One region of the Lipingzhangella rawalii genome, then DNA from elsewhere that is predicted to be linked to it. Evidence: riboswitches for the same ligand, from Rfam matches in the RefSeq annotation. Region 1 holds a riboswitch; the other holds the start of a gene.

The links. Region 1 has a riboswitch for cobalamin ahead of metE (5-methyltetrahydropteroyltriglutamate--homocysteine S-methyltransferase). Riboswitches for the same ligand answer to the same signal wherever they lie in the genome.
Region 2: linked by a shared signal. The riboswitch ahead of RIF23_RS12240 (putative cobaltochelatase) and the one ahead of metE (5-methyltetrahydropteroyltriglutamate--homocysteine S-methyltransferase) in region 1 are both predicted to bind cobalamin.

What each region holds. Positions count from the first base shown of each region.
Region 1 covers NZ_JAVLVT010000006.1:218,785-225,892, reverse strand. Annotated here, with positions in the region: gene RIF23_RS14975 (hypothetical protein) at 1-334, shown strand, start outside; gene metE (5-methyltetrahydropteroyltriglutamate--homocysteine S-methyltransferase) at 808-3,108, opposite strand; cobalamin riboswitch at 3,245-3,485, opposite strand; gene RIF23_RS14965 (hypothetical protein) at 4,137-4,343, shown strand; gene RIF23_RS14960 (hypothetical protein) at 4,333-5,034, shown strand; gene RIF23_RS14955 (MerR family transcriptional regulator) at 5,198-5,614, shown strand; gene RIF23_RS14950 (sensor domain-containing protein) at 5,607-6,284, opposite strand; gene RIF23_RS14945 (hypothetical protein) at 6,400-6,888, opposite strand; gene RIF23_RS14940 (helix-turn-helix domain-containing GNAT family N-acetyltransferase) at 7,067-7,108, opposite strand, start outside.
Region 2 covers NZ_JAVLVT010000005.1:270,881-277,988, forward strand. Annotated here, with positions in the region: gene RIF23_RS12220 (serine/threonine-protein kinase) at 1-96, opposite strand, end outside; gene RIF23_RS12225 (DUF6504 family protein) at 305-610, shown strand; gene RIF23_RS12230 (amidase) at 708-2,141, opposite strand; tRNA gene RIF23_RS12235 (tRNA-Met) at 2,344-2,417, shown strand; cobalamin riboswitch at 2,688-2,860, shown strand; gene RIF23_RS12240 (putative cobaltochelatase) at 2,898-4,940, shown strand; gene cobO (cob(I)yrinic acid a,c-diamide adenosyltransferase) at 4,992-5,594, shown strand; gene RIF23_RS12250 (cobyrinate a,c-diamide synthase) at 5,772-7,108, opposite strand, start outside.

The DNA of each region.
Region 1 (7,108 bases):
TCACGGGACGTACTGGGAGCGCGCGGCGATCGTCCAGCTGGATCAGGCCGGAACCCACACCATCTCGTGCAGCAGTGACGACGCGGTCACCTACGCCATCGCCTACGCAGACAGTGACTCGGCGGCAACACGATCCGTCGGCATGGTGCTGGGGGTTTCCCTGATTCTGTTCACCGCACTTATCGCCGTTGGCGGCACCACGGTCATCGTCACCGCAGCACGGCGCCGCAAGCATCACCGCCAGCTACTCCAGCAGTACTACGGATCGGCAGCCGGGCCATCGCCGGGCCAGGGAGGCTACCCACCCCCGAGTGCAGGGCCACCCGCCGCCTGACCGGTGCCACCCCACGCCGCACCGTGATGCGGACGACGATCGCGGCGTGCAGCCACCACGTGCCGGGCACCGTCCCGGCGCCACGCAAGGGGGAAACCATGGCGCCGGGACGGGCAGGCCCCAGGACTCGCCGTCCTCGGCCGCAGGGGCCCAGTCCCGGGGTTCGGTGACAGTGTTCCCCGTAGCGGTGGATTTTCCCTTCCCGTTCGGGGAATCGAGGTGGGCGCCAAGGCGAGGTTCGACCCACCCCCACCGTCACCGCCGTGAACCACGGAACCGGACAGCCACCCCGGGGCCCTGGGAAGGGGCGGCGGGGCGTCGGGGCGCACGCGCTGCGGACACCGCGCTCCTCCTGCTGAACCCACGTCCCGGCGGGTTCTGTCGTCGGATCGAACGACATGGAGGTCCCGGTCCCTACCCGCCGCTGACCTCTGGGCAGAGACCGCCGGCCCGACGCCCCGGTGCCGCCGCCCCTACCGTTGTTCCGCGCGTACCTGCCGCGCGGCGGACACGAGGTTGCGCAGGGCCGGTTCGACCTCGGCGTAGCCGCGTGTCTTCAGGCCACAGTCCGGGTTCACCCACACACGCTCGGCGGGAACCGCGGCCACCGCGGTGCGCAGGAGGTTGCTGATCTCGTCAACGTCGGGAACCCGTGGTGAGTGGATGTCGTAGACACCTGGGCCCACCCCGCGGGCGAATCCCGCCGCGTTGAGGTCGGAAAGCACCTCCATCCGGGATCGTGCCGCCTCGATACTGGTCACGTCGGCGTCCAGCGCCGCGATGCCGGGCAGGATCTCCCCGAACTCGGAGTAGCAGAGATGGGTGTGGATTTGTGTGGAATCGGAGATGCCCGACGTCGCGAGCCGGAACGACTCCACGGACCAGGAGAGGTACTCCTTGTGCGCGGACTGGCGCAGGGGTAGCAGCTCCCGCAGAGCCGGCTCGTCCACCTGGATCGCACGGATCCCGGCCGACTCCAGGTCATGCACCTCGTCTCGAATTGCCAGGGCCACCTGCCGCGCGGTGTCGGCCAGCGGCTGGTCATCGCGGACGAAGGACCAGGCCAGAATCGTGACCGGCCCGGTCAGCATGCCCTTGACGGGGCGGTCGGTCAGGGACTGGGCGAACGTGGCCCACTCCACCGTCATCGGTTCCGGGCGGGACACGTCTCCGAAGAGCACCGGCGGCCGCACACACCGGGATCCGTAGGACTGGACCCAGCCGTGTTCGGTCGCGGCGAATCCGCGCAGCTGCTCGGCGAAGTACTGCACCATGTCGTTGCGCTCGGGCTCCCCGTGCACCAGCACATCCAACCCGATGTCTTCCTGCAACCGGATCACGCGTTCGATCTCGCTGCGCATCGCGGCGTGGTACTGCTCGGTGTCGAGCTGGCCGGCCCGGTGCTGGGCTCGTGCCCGGCGCAGTTCGTCGGTCTGGGGGAAAGACCCGATCGTTGTGGTGGGCAGCGCGGGCAGGCCCAACGAGGACTGCTGCTCCCCGGCGCGTTTGGCGTAGTCGCCCCGCTGGGCGTGCTCGGGCCGCAGGGAGTCCAGTCGCGCCCGAACCCGGGGCTCACGCAGGTCACTGGCGCTGCCCCGATCCGCCACGGCCGCGCGGGCCCGCGCCAACTCGTCCACCACGGACGCAGCGTCCTGCCCGTGGCGCAGGGCCCGACCGAGCAGCACCACCTCGGCGACCTTCTGCCGCGCGAAGGCCAGCCAGCTGCGCAGCCGTTCGGGCATTGCGGTCTCTCGGTCCACGTCGTAGGGAACGTGGAGCAGGGAACAGGAAGTGGACACCCCCAAACGCCCGACGCTGCCCAGCAGGGTGGCGGCCTTGGTCATCGCCGTGTCGACGTCGGTTCGCCAGATGTTGCGCCCGTCCACAACCCCGGCCACGACCTCCTTGTCCCGCAGGGCCGTCTGTGCGGCGGCCGCATCTCCGGCGGTGGGGTCGGTGACCAGGTCGAGAGCCAAACCCTCCACCGGTACGCGGGCGAGGGTCCCCAGCGCCTCCCCGAGGGAACCGAAGTAACTGGCCACCAGGATGCTCGGACGGTCTGGACGCCCACCCAGCCGGGTGTAGGCCTGGTCCAGCGCGGCCAGCTCCGCGGCGGAACGGTCGGCCACGAACGCCGGTTCGTCCAACTGGACCCACTCCGCCCCGGCGGAGTGCAGGGCGGCCAACAGCTCCTCGTACACCGGAAGCAGTCGTTCCAGGAGGGACAACGGCTGGAAGTCCTCCGGCGCGTCGGCGTGTGCCTTGGCCAGCAGCAGGAAGGTGACCGGCCCCAGCAGTACCGGCCGGGTCTCCAGGCCCAGTTTGCGGGCCTCAACGTACTCGTCGATGGGCTTGCTGCCCGCCAGTGCGAACCCGGTATCCGGGCCCAGCTCCGGAACCAGGTAGTGGTAGTTCGTGTCGAACCACTTGGTCATTTCCAGGGCGGGGGCCTGTTGGGTGCCGCGAGCCGCGGCGAAGTAGGTGTCCAGGGGGGAGAGCCCCAGCTCGGTGTGGCGCGGAGGTAGGGCACCGACCAGGGCTGCGGTGTCCAGAACCTGGTCGTAATAGGAGAAGGTGTTGGAGGGAATCGAGTCCAGCCCGGCCGCCTTGAGCTCGTCCCAGGTGTTCACCCGCAGTGTCCGGGCGGTTTCCTCCAGGTCGGCGGCGGTGCTGGTTCCGGCCCAGTAGCTTTCCACCGCACGCTTGAGCTCCCGATCGGGTCCGATCCGGGGATAGCCAAGAATGGTGGCGCCAACGGGGTTACGATCAGTCACTTGCTCTCTCCTCGCGAGCTCGTCTGCGGCGTCCGAGGCACGCGCGCAGCATCGGCGAGGAGGACCGGGGCACCCGGGTCGCTCTGTCTCTCGCTCCCTGCCCACCCGCGAGGCTCGGACGCAAGCGCCCACCGGGCGGTGGGCGCTACCACAGGCAGGTCTTCGGACTCGTGGGCGCGTGAGCTCTCGACACTCGGCCTACTGGCCGTCGCTTCCCGGACGTGGCGTCCAGTGCTTTACCGCGATCACCGCGGTGACGGCGTTCGTTCCCACTAACCGCTGCGGGGCAGTCCCGGATTCTCACCGGATTCCCTGTTGCCTCCCCCGGTCGCCACCGTGTGCTGACTCCCGGGAGAACCTGTCGCACTGTTGAGAGTAGCAACTCCGCGCCAACGCGGGGAGTCCTGGGGAGCAGCACCCACCCGGTAGGAGACCGCACTCCGCGCCCCGGTACTGGTCGCCGCCGGGCCAGCAGCAGTGCCAGCACCACCGGGCACGGCCGATGCTCCGCTGGCTGGTCGGCTCGGGGCCGCCGGTCCATTGCGGCGGCGCGCCGGGTGCGGCTGTCCCGGGCCGGCACGGCGGGTATCGACACGGCACAGCCCCCGTCAGTGACTGAGATACATGTCACGCTGCTCCGTGTTCGGGGATACCCGTCGCGCTGCCATGCCGCACTCCTGGACCACCAGGCCGCCACACCGCCGTGTGCAGCGGATTCGTGATGCGTTCGCGTGAACAGCGAACGTGTGCCCCTCCAGTAACCCTTCCCCAACGAGAGGGTAGAGTCGCTCCCGACAAGGTCAGCCGTAATCGCCGTGTGCTTCTGGCCTTCCGCTTGTCACGGTGGGGGCGGGCCAGGCTCTGGGCTGCGCCCGACCCCACCGTCACATCCACACCGTGGTATCCCCGCCGCGGCCGACACCATGCGTCGACCAGCAGGGATTGCGGACACCGCGCCATCTGGACGGCCCGGTCGGACCCAGTCGGGTCCGACCGGTCGCCGCCACAACCGAGACCTGAGGTAACACATGAGCGTGACCCGGCGGGAGATCGCCGACACTTTGGAGGGCGCGTTCAGCTCGGGGCCTCTGCGCCCCGGGCAGATGGTCAGCGCGGCCGAGTTGCAGGGCGCGTCGCCCGCCGTACTGGCCACTCTCGGCCAGCTCCCGGACGCTCCATACTCGAACCTGCGTAGCCTTTGGCAGCACCTTCCGGAGGTACCTCGTGATCGCTAACACCCAGCAGGAGGTCCCGGACGGCATCGTCGCACTCGCCGACGCCGCCGCACCGTGGGTCAACTCGGGCACCATCGGGGTGCTCCGTGGATTCGACCAGGCAAGCCGGGAACGCAGCGTTCAGCTGCGAGCACGGCTGTTGACCGACGAGCGAAGCCCGATCGATATCGCACCGCTGTCCACTCCCCGGCTGCGGGAGCAGCTCAGCCAGCCCGACTACCAGGATCTGTGCCTGTTGGTGGACTCGGGTGGCTGGCCCACGGTCAAGGCGCAGCGTCTGGCGGCCCTGCTGGGGCTTCCGCTGCTCCAGCGCCCCACCGAGACCACCCCACCGGCAACCGTGCTCGGACTGCGCGAGAATGAGGAGATCATTGACGTCGCGCTCAGTGACTTCGAGATCTACCCCAGCACACCCGAGGCGGGACAGCTCCACGTGAGCCTGGACGGCCAGGAGCTCCCGGTGAGCGACACCCGACACCTGCGTGTCCGGCTGGGCGACGGCCCGACGTCGGGTCAGCTGGTCTGTGCGGTGGCCGATGACGAGAACTCGGCGTTCTCGGGCTCCGTGCTGACGGTGGATCCCGCGCAGCACAGCTTCACCGTGTTGCGCGACGGACGGCCGGTTGCCGATATCACCCGAAGCACACGGTGTGTCGCACTCCCGGACCGGCTGCACGTCATCCATCCCTGAGGCCGTCGTCCGTCGGCACGGCCCAGCCCGGACTCAGCCTGCCGCAGTACCGCGCCCACGAGCGGGTGACTGTTCCGAGCGGCCTGCCCGGTCCTACGGCGCCGACAGCAGCCGTGGGGCCGGGCCTGGACGATAGGGTGGCAGGCTCCGAGGAGGTGCGGTGATGGCCACGGAGCACATGCAAATCGGCACTGTCGCAGAACGAACCGGTCTGTCGCTGCGCACCATCCGGTACTACGACGAGATGGGGCTGGTCACGCCGTCGGCCCGTTCTCCAGGCGGATTCCGGTTGTACTGCGAATCCGATGTGCAGCGGCTGCTGTTGATCACACGGATGCGTCCCCTGGAGTTCAGTCTGGAGGACACCCGCCGGCTACTGAATATCCTGGATCAACTGGATCGGCTGCCCGTGGGGGACGGGGAACACGACCACCGCACGCGGCTGTTGCAGCAGCTCTCCGAGTTCGAGGAGGCTATCGCCAGCCGCTGCGCCTCGCTCCGCGAGCAGCTCACGCAGGCCGAAGCCTTTGCCGAGCAGTTGCGTGCGCAGAGTGGACGCCCCTCCGCGCCCCTCATGTGAGGGTCGTTCCCGGCCCCTGGGGCGCGGGTTCGGGGTTCGGGGTGCCCTCCGGGGCCAGTGGGGGGAGTGGGGCCAGGAATCCCTGAGCCAGGCTTGCCTGGACCAGGGCAGCTCCACGAACCACGATCGGCAGGGTTGCCGCGAACAGGATCCCTATTCCCGTGTGCGCGAGTACGGCGAGTCCCAGGCTGTCACCGTAGCCGAGCAGCTCCACCAGCCCGTGGTTTCCGGGAATACCGTGCACGATCCACGCATAGGCGGGGTAGGTGACCCCAGCGAGGGCAACCGCCCACCACACCACGACCAGCACGAAGGTGACGACCGCGAGGGGAAACCGCAGGATGCCGTGCGCGACGTCCATCCAGCTTTGTGGGCAGGTTAGTGGTGTGATCACACTCCGAAACCCACGGTCCGACGCCGCCGCGCTTCGGTGCCGAGGCGTTCCCAGGGTGTGTCCCAGGACGATGGGTGCGAGAGCCCGTTCGGTGGCCGCGAATCCGCGGGCCACCCGTAGTGTCGCCGCGAGGATCGGCAACCCCACCCCGAGCAGGGCCGTGCCCAGCCCCAGTGCACCTCCCGCAACGAGGAGAACGAACGCCAGGACGGACGTGGGAAAACCGACCAGCACATAGCGGGAGTCGGCGCTGAGTTGTCGCAGGATAGATCGCATGGCGGCAAGCTATGCGCCGATGCGTGTGGCGGGCACTACCCGCAGCCCCCGAACTCGTGGGGGTGCGGCCACCACCGCCGCTGCGGGACCGGGGGCGTCTGTGCCTGCGGGGCCATCAGGTTCCGGATTCGCTCTCGCCGCCACTCCCCGGGGCGAGCCAGGCGCGCACGTTGCTCTTGCCGAGGTTTATCCCAGCCAGAACCACGAACAGCACCCCGAAAAATCCCAGGTAGATGAATGTGGGCGCGGGAAACCCGATGAGACTGGAATGTTTGAAACCGGTCGCCACTGAATATCCGGAACAGAGGATTCCGGGAATGGACAGCACGGCGACCAGCACCTGTGTCCGGGCGGGTCGCAGTACGACCAGTAGCGCCGAGAGCAGGTGGAGGCCAGCCGACCCGTACCACAGCGCCGGTATGTAGTTGGTGATCCCCGGGGGTTCACTCCCGTACCGGGTGAGTCCGTCGAGGCTGGACGACAGGGGGGAGGCGAGCCCCGCCACCACGAGTGCGGCAAACACCAGGGAGGCAGCGGCCAGCCACACACCGGCCGGTGGCCGTTGGGGATTGTGCGTCTGCGCGGAATTCTGGGGGATACTCATCGCAGTAGAGTAATCCGATACGTCCTCCCGGAAAAGAGGGGACGCCGCATTCTGGCCGAGGAGTGTACTGCGGCCCTCGAAAAGGTGGAGGATCCGCCCCAGGAGGGCGGTGGCCAGGTCCGCTGTGGGCAGGGGACTGTGGCGTGCAGCCGGGGCCGCCACGCGACGCCGCCGTTCTTCAGTCCTGAGCCCGGCGGCGTTCCAGTAGCACAGTGTCGCG
Region 2 (7,108 bases), on a different contig from region 1:
CATGCCGCCGCGGCCGAGCCGGCCGATGACGGTGTAGTGGCCGAGCTCCTGGGGGTCGCCGGCGCGAAGCGGTTTGGCGTGCTCGCTCCCGGTCACTGTGGTCGGTCCTTTACGCGGTCGCTGGATTGACTGCCGCCTAGCGTAGACCGCAACGGTCCCCGGTGCGGACCCGGGCTGGAAAGCCCACGGTACACAGTGGTTTCCCCATACCAGGATCTGGGCTATAGTTCGTACGCATGTTCGATCTTTCTTCCCCGGGGTCGGGCCGAGAAGCCATCCGTTCGTCGTGGGTGCTGGGGGAAGTATGGGAACGCTGTTCGCCGCTCGGGTCGAGGTCTGGACCTGCTCCGGGCGCCCGGTGCGGTTTCTGTGGCGCGGGCGGCTGTACGTGGTGCGGCGGATTGTGGAGCACTGGGTGACCCTCCCGGCCGTCTGGGACTCGACGGAGCCCGAGCAGCCCGCCGCCACCCAGAGTCCACACCGGGACACAGCTCTGCGTCGTCGTGAGTACTGGCGGGTGCATGCCGGAACGGGGCCTGCCCCTGGCGCCTACGAGCTGCGGTACGACTCGCATACTCAGGAGTGGCTGCTCACCCGGGTCTGGGACTGATCTTGGACGTCACGGAGCAGGGAGGCGGCAGAATTCCCGCGCGCTAGGGCACGGGATCCACGTCCGGAGGAAGCTCCCAGCCGGAGGCGTGCGGCCGCTACCCCACGACTGGACGGCGGGCCCCTGCCGCGGTGCCCCGCTCGAATGCCCGTCCCACCTCCAGTAGGCGGCGTTCCGCCAGATGCGGCCCCACGATCTGGAGTCCGACCGGCAGGCCTTCGGGTGTGAACCCCGCCGGCACCGAGAGGGCTGGGCATCCCGTGATCGAGATCAGGTAGCACGAACGCATCCAGTCCAGATAGGTCGCCTGGGCCACCCCGTCGATCTCCGTGGGGTACTCCTGCTCCACGGGGAACGGAACCACCTGACTCACCGGAAGCACCAGGACGTCGTAGGTCATGAAGAACTCCCGCATCCGGTGGTACAGCTCGGTGTGTCGGCGTTCCGCCGCCGCCACATCCGCCCCGTCCAGGGTGCGGCCCTGTCGGATGTTCCACGCCAGGCTCGGCTTGAGCTGATCTGGGGCCGCGTCCAACAGCGGCCCCAGATTGCTCGCCATAGTCCAGGCCCGCAGGGTGCGAAACGCCTCGTCGGCGCCGGAGAGGTCCGGCGTGGCCTCCACAACCGTGCAGCCCAGTTCGTCGAAGACGCCGAGCTGCTGACGTAGCACCGCCAGCACCGCCGGGTCCGTGGGGAACTCCCCACCCAGATCGGGGCTCCACGCCACCCGGAGCCCCGCCACATCCGCCTCCGGCGGAGCGGCGAACCGATCCGGGGACTCCGGGACCGCGATCGGACTTCGCGCGTCCGGGCCGGCGAGAACGGACAGCAGCAGGCCCACATCGTCCACACTCCGAGCCATCGGTCCCTGCACACTCAGAGTCGACCAGCCCAACGGCGCCGGCCAGGACGGGACCCGCCCGGGGCTCGGGCGCAGACCCACCACGTTCGTGAACGAGGCCGGATTCCGCAGCGAGCCCCCCATGTCCGAACCCTCGGCCAAAGGGTGCAAGCCAGCGGCCAGAGCCGCCGCCGCGCCCCCACTACTGCCCCCGGCCGAGCGGGAGACGTCGTAGGGGTTGCGGGTGGTCCCAAACACCGGGTTGAAGGTGTGCGAGCCCGCCGCGAATTCCGGAACGTTCGACTTGCCGACCGTGATCGCCCCCGCGGCGCGGATCCGTTCCACGACCAGCTCGTCCCGGTCCGGAACGTGGTCGGCAAATAGGGGAGAGCCCGAGGTGGTGCGCACTCCCGCGGTGGCATGCGTGTCCTTGTGGGCGATCGGTAGCCCGTGCAGCGGCCCTACGGCCGCACCGGCCGCCCACCGCTCGTCCGCAGCGTGGGCCTCCGTCAGGGCACGTTCCGCACACAGTGACACCACCGCATTGATCTTCGGGTTGACCCGCTCGATCCGGTCCAGGTGGGCCCGGACCACCTCCCGCGCCGACACCGCACCCGCGTGCAGCAACCCGGCCAACTCTCTGGCCGAGTGGAAGACCAGCCCCGTCGTCTCCTCGCCCGTGTCACTCATCCAGCCCCTCCACCACGACGCGTTGTTTCAGGTGCTGCGCATCCTAGAACGCACCTCCACCGGTCGCCCCCGGCAGGAATCGCCGGAAACCAGCGGCCCCAACTGGCGGCTCCACGCTGTGCGATGCCACACACCCGGCCCCTGTGCGGCCACGCCGAGTTGCATACCCCCGCCACAACCCCTAACGTTGAAAACGCATCGACGCGGGGTGGAGCAGTTCGGTAGCTCGTTGGGCTCATAACCCAAAGGTCGCAGGTTCAAATCCTGCCCCCGCTACGGATCAAGGGCTGGCGTGGACGGACGTTGAACGTCCCTTCACGCCAGCCCTTTGCGTGTGTGCGCAGGGCACCGCAGGCCGAACGTGTCCTGGGGCCATTCCGTGCGCAGCCTGTCCGCGCTGGCGCCGAGAACCAGGGTCCGGTGGGCCGGGTTCCGGGCTGCCCCCGTACAGCACCACACCACGTGCTCTGCATCGCCCCGAGCTCAGAGTTTCGCGTCGCCGGGCTCGGTAGGGGCCCGGCCCCCGCCGGATGGGGGCGCGGCGGGTGTGCGATCCTGGACGACGGTGTCAGCAGCAGGAACCCGGTGTGAGTCCGGGACGGTCCCGCCACTGTGACCAGGAAGCGGCCCCCATACAGCCACTGCCGCATCGCCGGTGGGAAGGCGGCGGGCAGCGAAGATCTGGAAGTCAGGAGACTGGGCGACACCCGAGAACCAAACCTGTGGGCGAGGATTCCCAAGGAAGGATGGAGCTGCGTGAGCGCCACCGCTCGCTACCCGTTCAGCGCGGTCGTCGGGATGGACGACCTCAAGCTGGCCCTGCTGATCAATGCCGTATCGCCCGGAGTGGGCGGCGTGCTCGTGCGTGGGGAGAAGGGCACCGCCAAGTCCACCATCGTGCGGGCACTTGCCGCACTGCTACCGGACCTGGATGTTGTGGCCGGATGCCGCTTCTCCTGCGATCCGCGTCAGCCCGATCCCGACTGTCCCGACGGGCCGCACACCGTCGACGCCGAAACAACACACAGCCGCCCGGCCCGCCTGGTCGAACTGCCGGTCGGGGCCAGCGAGGACCGGCTGGCCGGCTCCCTGGACATCGAGCGGGCCCTGACTTCCGGAGTCAAAGCTTTCGAACCCGGCCTGCTCGCCGAGGCCCACCGCGGCGCCCTGTACGTGGACGAGGTTAACCTCCTGCACGACCATCTGGTGGATCTGCTGCTGGACGCCGCCGCGATGGGAGTTTCCCACGTCGAACGGGAAGGAGTCTCGGTCTCCCACGCCGCACGGTTCCTGCTCGTTGGAACGATGAACCCGGAGGAGGGGGAACTACGGCCGCAGCTCCTCGACCGCTTCGGGCTCACTGTCGAGGCGACCGCAACCCGGGAGCCTGCCGAGCGGGCCGAGGTGGTGCGCCGTCGGCTGGCATTCGAGGAGAACCCGTCCGCCTTCGCCGCCCAGTACGCCGAGGCTGACGCCGAGCTCGCCACCAGTATCCGCGACGCCCAGCAGCGGCTGGGCCAGGTCCAGCTCACGGACACGGCCCTGGAACAGGTCACCGCGGTCTGCGCGGCCTTCGACGTGGACGGTCTCCGCGCCGACCTGGTCACCGCCCGCGCGGCCACCGCGCTCGCTGCCTGGCGGGCCCACCCCGAGGTCACCACCGACGACGTTCGGGACGCCGCACGTCTTGCTCTGCCACACCGGCGTCGTCGTGACCCGTTCGACGCCCCGGACCTGGACGAGGACCGGCTCCAGGAGGCCCTGGACCAGGCGGGTGATGCGGACCCAAAAGACACTGAGGGGGCACAGCCCCCGTCGCCGGGAGACACCTCGCAGCAGCAGCGGGATGCCGGGGAGACCGAGCAGCCTCCCGACTCCGGAACGGCTCAGAGCCCGGCGGATTCTGCGTCCGGCTCCGGAACCGGGGCAGAGGGGCAGGATGACGGCTCCCAGAAGCAGCCCCAGGGCGCTCGGGAACCCGAGGATCCGGAGGGAACCTATCGGCCCCCCGTCTTTCGGGTGGACGGAATGGGATCCGGTACGCCCGGTCGCCGATCCCGTGCGGAGACTCCACAGGGGCGCATCTCCGGATCCCGGGTCCCGCGTGGTCGTGTGACCTCACCGCACCTGACGGCCACCCTGCGGGCCGCCGCCCCCCACCAGCAGCAGCGGGGGCGTGTCGGTGGCGGGTTGGTGCTCCGCAGCAGCGACCTGCGTGAGGCGGTCCGGGAGGGACGGGAGGGCAACCTCGTTCTGTTCTGTGTGGACGCGAGTGGATCCATGGCCGCCCGCCGTCGGATGCGCGCCGTGAAGGGGGCGGTCCTGAGTCTCCTGATGGACGCCTACCAGCGCAGGGACAAGGTCGGCCTCGTCACGTTCCGCGGCGCGGGCGCTGAGCTCGCACTCCCCCCGACATCCTCGGTGGAGGCGGGGGCTCGGCGTCTGCGCGACCTCCGCACCGGGGGGCGTACCCCGCTGGGCGCGGGACTGCGTACCGCCGCGGAGACGGTACGCAACGAGCGGCTGCGTGATCCCCGACGTCGCCCCCTACTGATCCTGGTCACCGACGGCCGGTCCACCCATGGTGGTTTCGACGAGGCCCTGCGGATGTGTGGCTGGTTGCGCTCCGCGGACGTGGAGTCGGTGGTGGTGGACTGCGAGGCGGGGCCGGTACGCCTGGGAAACGCCGGCAGACTCGCGACCGCCCTCGCCGGGAACCGGACCGACCTCAACGACCTGGCCAGTAGTGAGCTGAGCGGAATCGTTCGCCAGTACACCCAGCCGAACCAGGCAGCCTGACCCCTGTCCACCGAAATGACGTCCCCTTGCTGAAGGAGCTGATCGAACGCCATGCCACAGGGCCAGCCCGACTACGTCCCCGACGACGGACTCACCACACGTCAGCGCCGGCACCGTCCGCTGGTCATGGTGCACACGGGCCCCGGGAAAGGGAAATCCACGGCGGCGTTCGGGCTCGCGACGCGAGCCTGGGCCCAGGGGTGGTCGATCGGCGTGTTCCAGTTCGTCAAGTCCGCGAAGTGGCGCATCGGGGAGGAACGTGCCCTGCGCACCCTCGCCGAATCGGGCGAGGGTGGCACTGTCAGCTGGAACAAGATGGGGGAGGGGTGGTCCTGGATCCGGCATCGACGCGCAACCGAGGACCATGCCGCCGACGCGGCCGAGGGCTGGGAACAGATCAAGCGGGACCTGGCCGCCGAAACCCATCGGCTCTATGTCCTGGACGAGTTCACCTATCCCATGAAATGGGGATGGGTGGATGTGGAGGATGTGGTTGCCACCCTTGCGCAGCGGCCCGGGACGCAACACGTCGTGATCACTGGCCGGGATGCCGACCCCAGACTGGTGGACGCCGCGGATCTGGTCACCGAGATGTCCAAGGTGAGGCATCCCATGGACGTGGGGCAGAAGGGGCAGCGGGGGATCGAGTGGTGAGTCCGTCCCGGCCCCGACGCCGGTCCCGTTGGGCTGCGCGAACGTAGACCCGACGAGCAGAGTCCGCGACGGCCTGCCGATTCGTCGACGCCCGCATCGGCTTTCCGGGCCCCATGGCCGGGCGGGCGGCCCCAGTTCCAGCCCCGGGGTGGCGTGCGGACAATGCACCCGGCGCTGCTATGCCGCCCGCCCCATGTAGTGCTGGGCTGTCGCGGCCAGGAACCGGCGGGCCAGTTCCGGGGCACCGGCCCAGTGCACATGCAGGTAGGAGGCGTGCAGGCGCGCGTTGGCGAAGCCTTCGGGGCCGTCGCTGTTCCACTGCCAGGCTGCCCCCAGCCGCCCATTGGCTCCCCGGTCCGGGCCGGAGGGCGGGGTGGTGGCCGTGCGGTGGAACTCGTGACCGTGTACGCGGGTGCCGGCTGGCCCCAGCACGGAGTCCCGCACGGCCACCGCGGACCGGTAGCCGAGGGTGAGGCGTGGGGTCATCTCTGCACGGGCCGGCAGCACTCCCGCCATGGGGAGACCATCCAGACTTCGGCACAGGTACAGCAGTCCGGCGCATTCGGCGACGACCGGTGCACCCCGTTCGGTGAGTTTGGCCACCGCCTCGCGCAGTGGCTGGTTCGCGGACAGGTCGCTGGCATGCTCCTCGGGGAACCCACCGCCGATGATCAGCGCGGCGGTCTCACCGGGGAGCCGCGGGGCCTGGAGTGGATCCACGGGGACCACCTCGGCGCCACCAGCCTCGAGCAGTTCCACCTGCTCGCGGTAGGAGAAAGTGAACGCCGCCCCGCCTGCCATGGCGATTCGAACCCGCGGGTGGGTCTGGGGCAACGCCAGCTCCGTTTCGGGGTTCCAGGGCTCGCAGGACAGTGGTTCCGCCGTGCGGGCGATGTCGTGGATCTGCGCCAGGTCGCAGGCTGCGTCGACGGTGGCACCCAGTGCGGCCACCGCGGCCCCGGCCTCGGTTCCGCGCTCCGTCGCCGGAATCAGGCCCAGGTGCCGGGAGGGTGTGCTCACCTCTGCGTTGCGGCGCAGGACACCCAGCACGGGAAGTCCGGTTTCCGCCACGGCGGCGCGGAGCAGCTCTTCGTGCCGCTGCGAACCGACCTGATTGAGGATGATTCCGGCAATACGAACCCTCGGGTCGAAACTGCGGAAGCCGTGGATGAGCGCGGCGATCGAGCGGCTGCTACGCGCCGCGTCCACGACGAGAATCACGGGCGCACCCACGAGTGTGGCCACATGCGCCGTAGAGGCGAAGTCACCGGGGCCGTCGAACGGGACATCGGGCTGGGCAGCCCCGTCGAACAATCCCATCACGCCCTCGATCACGGCGACGTCGGCGCCGTGCGCGCCGTGCCGGAACAGGGGAGCCACCCGTTCGGGACCGCACAACACCGGATCCAGGTTGCGGGGGTGGCGCCCGGTGGCCAAGGCGTGGTACCCGGGGTCGATGTAGTCGGGTCCAACCTTGTGCCCGGACACACGGTGTCCACGCGCAGCCAGGGCCG